DNA from 3 places in the Geodermatophilus sp. SYSU D01105 genome. Region 3 is predicted to be linked to each of the others. Evidence: riboswitches for the same ligand, from Rfam matches in the RefSeq annotation. Region 3 holds a riboswitch; each other region holds the start of a gene.
The links. A riboswitch is a leader RNA that binds a small molecule or an ion and turns the genes downstream of it on or off. The one in region 3 is predicted to bind S-adenosylmethionine.

Region 1: it holds a riboswitch for S-adenosylmethionine, as region 3 does, so the genes downstream of both, ACI79I_RS15755 (aminotransferase class V-fold PLP-dependent enzyme) here and ACI79I_RS16160 (bifunctional o-acetylhomoserine/o-acetylserine sulfhydrylase) in region 3, are expected to answer to the same signal.
Region 2: it holds a riboswitch for S-adenosylmethionine, as region 3 does, so the genes downstream of both, thrC (threonine synthase) here and ACI79I_RS16160 (bifunctional o-acetylhomoserine/o-acetylserine sulfhydrylase) in region 3, are expected to answer to the same signal.

The regions. Positions count from the first base shown of each region.
Region 1 is NZ_JBJGYR010000015.1:131,052-133,305, reverse strand. Features, by position in the region: gene ACI79I_RS15755 (aminotransferase class V-fold PLP-dependent enzyme) at 1-1,260, opposite strand, end outside; SAM riboswitch class IV at 1,294-1,407, opposite strand; gene ACI79I_RS15750 (LLM class flavin-dependent oxidoreductase) at 1,635-2,254, shown strand, end outside.
Region 2 is NZ_JBJGYR010000003.1:83,951-86,204, reverse strand. Features, by position in the region: gene ACI79I_RS03370 (hypothetical protein) at 1-413, opposite strand, end outside; gene ACI79I_RS03365 (HAD family hydrolase) at 461-1,282, opposite strand; SAM riboswitch class I at 1,342-1,470, shown strand; gene thrC (threonine synthase) at 1,483-2,254, shown strand, end outside.
Region 3 is NZ_JBJGYR010000016.1:70,813-73,066, forward strand. Features, by position in the region: gene ACI79I_RS16155 (zinc-dependent alcohol dehydrogenase family protein) at 8-1,036, opposite strand; SAM riboswitch class IV at 1,152-1,267, shown strand; gene ACI79I_RS16160 (bifunctional o-acetylhomoserine/o-acetylserine sulfhydrylase) at 1,311-2,254, shown strand, end outside.

The DNA of each region.
Region 1 (2,254 bases), on a different contig from region 3:
GGCGGTGCCCGGGCCCTCGCCCAGGAACGCGACCAGGCCGTCGAGCAGCCGGTCGACGTCGGCCGCCGTGGTGGCCACGCCGACGCTGGCCCGCAGCGCCCCCTCGGGGATCCCGAGCCGGTCGAGCAGCGGGTGGGCGCAGAACCGGCCGTCCCGCAGGCCCACGCCGTGCTCGGCCGACAGGACGGCGGCCACCAGCCCCGGGTCGGCGCCCTCGACGGTGAAGCCCACGACGCCGGTGGGCGTGGTCGAGTCGGGCCAGATCCGCAGCCGTCGCACGCCGGGCAGCGCGTCCAGGCCGGCCTCCAGCCGCGCGCGCAGGGCCCGCTCGTGCGCCTCGAGGGCCCCCTCCGGCAGCGCGGCGAGCGTGTCGCAGGCGGCCGCCAGCGCCACCGCGCCGAGCACGTTCGGCGAGCCGCCCTCGTGCCGGTGCGGCGCCGGGGCCCAGGTGGTCTCGGCCACGGTCACCGCCTGCACCGCCCCACCGCCGGCCAGGTGGGCCGGCGCGGCGTCGAGCCAGTCGCGGCGGCCGACCAGGGCCCCGGTGCCGTAGGGCGCGTAGAGCTTGTGCCCCGAGAACGCCACGTAGTCCGCGCCGGTGGCCGCGAGGGAGAACCCGCGGTGCGGCACCAGCTGGGCGCCGTCGACGGCCACCCGCGCGCCGGCGGCGTGCGCCAGCGCGACGACGTCGGCCAGCGGCAGCGCCTCCCCGGTCACGTTGGAGGCGCCCGTGACCGCGACCAGGGCGTACCGGGAGGCGGCGAGCTCGGCCGCCAGGGCCCGCAGGGTGGCGGTCACCGTCTCCCGGATCGGCAGGACGGTCGTGGCCGCGCGGCGCTGCCACGGCAGCAGGTCGGCGTGGTGCTCGCAGTCGAGGACGAGCACCCGCTCCCCCGGTGGCACGCACCCGGCGAGCAGGTTGAGCGAGTCGGTGGTGTTCCGCGTCAGCACGCAGACGTCGTCGGGGCGGGCGCCGACGAACGCGGCGACGGTGTCGCGCGCGGACTCGTAGAGCGCCGTCGAGACCTGCGACAGGTACCCGGCGCCCCGGTGCACGCTCGCGTACAGGGGGAGCGCCTCGGCGACCCGGCCGGCCACCGCGGTCAGCGCCGGCGTGCTGGCCGCGGTGTCGAGGTCGGCGTAGCGGACCCACCCCGACGGCACGAGCGGCACCGCGGTGCCCGCGCCGACCACCGGCAGCAGCGGGCCCTCCGGCGCGGCGGGGACGACGGCGGGGCGGGACAGGACAGCGCCGGTCACGCGGGCCTCCTCGGTTCGGGGACCCGGTCGGCGGGTCCGCGCTTGCGGGGACCGGTCGGCACCCGCCTGGTCGTCACCCGGGGCACCCCATCGCGGAGGAAGGGTTGCCGGCCAGCGAGCCGGGGCTTGTCGCTGGCGCTCATGACCTGCCGAGGAGCCTGACACGACCCCCTGTTCCCGTCAAACCCGATCGGGATGGTAGAGATATGTCCGTGCCCGTCCTCCCCGTCCTCACCGCCGCCACGCCGCGGCTGGTCCGTCGGGTGCACGTGGACCTGGGCCGCGTCTGGTCGGCCCGCTGTCGCTGACGGCGCCCCCGTCCACCCCCTCCGGCCGCCGTCCCGCGCGGCCGCTCATCCCTCCGAGGACCACCCGTGCCGATCGAGTTCCTGGGCATCGCAGCCACCAACGACGGATCCGAGACCACCCCGCGCTCCGGGCCGAGCTTCGACAAGCAGTTCACGCTGCGACTCGGCCGCGCGCACGAGGACTGGGGGTGGGACCGCGTGCTGTTCGCGTACGGCTCCGGCTCCCCCGAGCCGGCCGCCGCCGCCGCGTACCTGCTCTCCCACACCGAGCGGCTGCAGGTGCTGCTGGCCCACCGGCCCAACGTCAGCCACCCGACCTTCGCCGCGAAGACCTTCGCCACCCTCGACCAGATCGGCGACGGCCGGCTGACGGTGCACTTCATCACCGGGGGGACCGACCGCGAGCAGCAGCGCGAGGGCGACCACCTCACCGAGGACCAGCGCTACGGCCGCACCCGCGAGTACATCCGGATCGTCAAGAAGGCCTGGACCTCGGGCGAGCCGTTCGACTGGGACGGCGAGCACTACCGGTTCGCCGACTTCGTGAGCGACGTTTTCCCGGTGCAGCAGCCCCGCCCCGACGTCTCCTTCGGCGGCTCGTCGGAGGCCGCCTACGCCGCCGGCGGGGCCGAGGCCGACGTCTTCGCCCTGTGGGGTGAGCCGCTGGCCGACACCGCGGCGCAGAT
Region 2 (2,254 bases), on a different contig from region 3:
AAGCGCATGTCCATCCAGAGCCGCCAGACCCCCGGGGCGACCTCCCGTTCCCATCGCGTGGTCATGAGGTCCTCCCCGGCGTGCAGGTCGAGCCAGGAGCGCACGCCCGCGCCCTGCAGCAGGAGGCGGCCGTCGGGGAGTGGCACGAGGGTCATGGAGCCGGGGGAGTCCGCGGAGTCGAACGCGTGCATCTGCCATCCCCCGGTCGCGGCGTCCCTGCCGCCGATCACCTCGTGGACGAGGACGTGCTCGTCGCCGATGACGACGTCGACCTCGTGGGCGATCCAGCAGCCGCCGGGGAGCCGGCGGTCGGTGTCGGTCCCGGTGACCGCGCCCGACTCGTCATGGACCGTGCCGGACGTCTGCCAGTGCCCCACGAGGGGTTCCAGGGGTGCGGTGTGCGGAGGGGCCATGGCAGTCCAGACCGGCCGGGCGCGCCCCGGTCATCGGTCGGCGCGCCTCACAGGCTCGCGCGGACGGCCTGGGCCCAGCCCTCGCCCATGGGGGCGTCGGTGACGGTCGCGTTGGGGACGGCGGCCAGCCGGTCGGCCATGCCCTCGACGGTGGCCCCGTTCGCGGTCACCCAGAGCCGGCCGACCGCGGGGGCCATCTCCAGGTCGCTCACGCTGTCGCCGATGGCCACCGCGTCGTCGGGCGTGAGACCGCGGCGCTCGAGGTCCCAGGCGATCGCCGCGCCCTTGGAGATCCCGCGCGGCATGAGGTGGTAGACCCGCGGCGGCAGCGCCTCCGGGTCCAGCGTCATGCGGGAGGTCGTCGGGATGGCGCCGTTGTCCTTCAGCGTGAGCCAGCCGGCGCCGCGGTCGGCCAGGTCGGCGTCCACGGCGAGCGGGTCGACCAGTCCGCGCAGCAGTGCGTCGGTCTCGTGCGTGGCGTGCCAGGGCGCGTGCCACTCCAGGCGACCGGGGTGGCGGGCCAGCAGGTCCTCGACGATGCCGAGCTCGGCCATCACCTCCATCGGGGTCCGCCCGGCGTACTCGGCCGGCAGCTGCCCGGTCAGCCGGTGCACCCCCCGGCCGACGTCCCAGCTGACCACCGAGCCGAGCTCGGCGATCGCGCCGTCCGCCGCGAAGATCCGCGCCGCCTCCACGACCTGCTCGTACGTGCGGCCGCTGACCAGGACCAACAGAGCGCCGGCCCGGTGCAGGTCGAGCAGCGCGGTGGCCGGGGCGGCGGTCAGGTCCCGGGTGGCGGTGTGCCAGAAGGAGCCCCGCGGGCCGACCATCGTGCCGTCGAGATCGGTGTAGACGATGCGCGCTGCCACGCCCACATCGTGGCCGGGCCGGTGCGGCCCGGGTCACGTGGGTACAGTCGCAGGCGTTCCACTCATCCAGAGGGGCAGAGGGACACGGCCCGACGAAGCCCCGGCAACCGCCGTCTGCGCGTCCGCGCAGCGAGAGGTGCCAATTCCGTCCCGCGCGGCTCGACGGCCCGCCGCGGGGAAGATGAGGAGGTAGTCGTCGCATGACCCTGACCGCTCCCGGTTCCGTCCAGGCCGACTCCAGCGCCGGCGGCCCGATCCCGCCGTGTCCGGCCCGCGGGCTGGTCTGCCGCAACTGCGGTGCCACCTTCGGCCTCATCGCCGAGCACGCCTGCGCGGAGTGCTTCGGCCCGCTGGAGGTCGACTACGACAAGGACCTGCTCAAGGCCGTCACCCGCGAGCAGATCGAGGCCGGCCCGCAGAACATCTGGCGCTACGTCGCCCTCCTGCCGGTGGGCCAGGACCCGGCCGACCGCGTCAGCCTGGACCCGGGCCTGACCCCGCTGGTGCGCGCCGACCGGCTGGCCGCCGAGCTCGGCCTCACCGGCGGGCTGTGGGTCAAGGACGACTCGGCCAACCCCACGCACTCGTTCAAGGACCGCGTGGTCAGCCTCGCCGCCACCGCGGCCAAGGGGCTGGGCTACAAGAAGATCGCCGCCGCCTCCACCGGCAACCTGGCCAACTCCGTCGCCGCGCACGCCGCCCGCGTCGGCCTGCCCTCGTTCGTGTTCATCCCGGCCGACCTGGAGCCGGGCAAGGTCGTGCAGTCGGCCGTCTACGGGCAGACGCTGGTCGCCGTCCAGGGCTCCTACGACGACGTCAACCGGCTGACCAGCGAGCTCGCCGAGACCGACGAGTTCGAGGACACCGCGTTCGTCAACCAGAACGTGCGGCCGTACTACGCCGAGGGCTCCAAGACGATGGGGTACGAGCTGGCCGAGCAGCTCGGCTGGCGGATCCCGGCGCAGGTCGTCA
Region 3 (2,254 bases):
CGCGGCCTCACCAGGACGTCACCACCGTGATGCCGGGGGTGCGGCCCACCTCGGTCAGCGCCGCCGCGGCGTCGTCGAGGGACAGCTCCCGGGTGACCAGCCGCTGCGGGGCCAGCCGGCCCGCGGCGATGAGGCCCAGCAGCCCGGGATAGGCGTGCGCGGCCATGCCGTGGCTGCCCAGCAGCTGCAGCTCCAGGGCGATCACCCGATCCATCGGCACCGCGGGCCTCCCCTGGGCCGGTGGCAGCAGCCCGACCTGCACGTGCCGGCCGCGCGGGCGCAGGCACCGGACGGAGTTCTCGCAGGTGACCGCGGCGCCGAGCGCGTCGAGGGAGACGTGCGCCCCGCCGCCGGTCAGCTCCGCGACCGCCGCGACGACGTCCCCTCCGCCACCCACCGTGGACTCCGCGCCGAGCTGCCGCGCGAGCTCCCGGGCCCCCGTGGAGACGTCGACGGCGACCACGCGGGCACCCGCGGCGGCGGCGACCTGCACCGCGGAGAGCCCCACGCCGCCGCAGCCGTGCACGGCCACCCACTCGCCGGGGCGCACCGCGGCGACCTGCACGACCGCGCGGAAGGCGGTGGCGTACCGGCAGCCCAGGCTCGCCGCGGTCGTCTCGTCGAGCTCCTCGGGCAGGCCCACCAGGTTGACGTCGGCGGCGTCCAGGGCGACGTGCTCGGCCAGCGAGCCCCAGGAGGTGAAGCCGGGCTGGGTCTGGCGCGGGCAGACCTGGTGGTCCCCGGCGGCGCACTGGGCGCACCGGCCGCAGGCGTTGACGAACGGCACGGTGACCCGGTCCCCCACCCGCCACCGGCGGACGCCGGCACCGACCGCGGCCACCGTGCCGGCCAGCTCGTGCCCGGGCACGTGCGGCAGGACGACGTCGGGGTCGTGGCCCTGCCAGGCGTGCCAGTCGCTGCGGCAGATCCCGCTGGCACCGACCCGCACGACGACGCCGTCCGGGGCGGGGTCGGGAACGGGCACCTCCCGCACGGTCAGCGGGCCGCCGAAGCTGTCGAAGACGAGTGCGCGCACGGCGCCAGCCTGCCGGACCGCCGCGGGACCGCCCTCGCGGCCCGGGCCCGGCCGGGCGCAGGCGCAGGTGGGGGGCGTGTGCCCCGCCGGCGCCACCTGCCTAGGATCACGCCTGGCTCACGAGAGGCAGTGCGAAGCACCTGGCTGGCTGCCCGGCAACCTCGACTCCGTCCGAGGTGCTCCAGGGGAAGAGCCGGTCGGTCGGCGCCCGCCGTCCGGCAAGGACGGAGATCCCCGTGCGCCGCGGGGTCTCCCGACGAGAGGAGACCGGCGCATGACCGACCCGCAGAGCTGGAGCTTCGAGACCCGGCAGATCCACGCCGGTACGAGCCCGGACCCGACGACCGGCGCCCGCGCCCTGCCGATCTACGCGACGACGAGCTACCAGTTCCGCGACGCCCAGCACGCCGCTGACCTGTTCGCGCTGGCCGAGATGGGCAACATCTACACCCGGATCATGAACCCGACGCAGGACGCGCTGGAGCAGCGCGTCGCCTCGCTGGAGGGCGGCGTCGCGGCGCTGGCCGTCTCCAGCGGGCAGGCCGCCGAGACCCTCGCGATCCTCAACATCGCCGAGGCCGGCAGCCACGTCGTCGCCTCCGCCTCCCTGTACGGCGGCACGTACAACCTGCTGCACCACTCGCTGCCCAAGCTGGGCGTCAGCGTCTCCTTCGTCGAGGACCCCGACGACCCGGAGAACTGGCAGTCGCTGGTGCAGGAGAACACCAAGGCCTTCTACGCCGAGTCGATCGGCAACCCGAAGGGCGACGTGCTCGACATCAGCGCGGTGGCGGAGGTGGCCCACCGCAACGGCGTCCCGCTGATCGTCGACAACACCATCGCCACGCCCTACCTGATCCGGCCGATCGAGTTCGGCGCCGACGTCGTCGTGCACTCGGCGACCAAGTACCTGGGCGGTCACGGCACCGCGATCGCCGGCCTCATCGTCGACTCGGGCAACTTCGACTGGCGGAACGGCAGGTTCCCCGGCTTCACCGAGCCCGACCCCACCTACCACGGCGTCGTCTACGCCGACCTGGGCGCCCCGGCCTACGCCCTCAAGGCGCGCGTGCAGCTGCTGCGCGACCTGGGCCCGGCCATCTCCCCGTTCAACGCCTTCCTCGTGGTCCAGGGCATCGAGACCCTGTCGCTGCGCATGGAGCGGCACGTGGCCAACGCCCAGCGGGTCGCGGAGTTCCTCGAGGGCCACGACGCGGT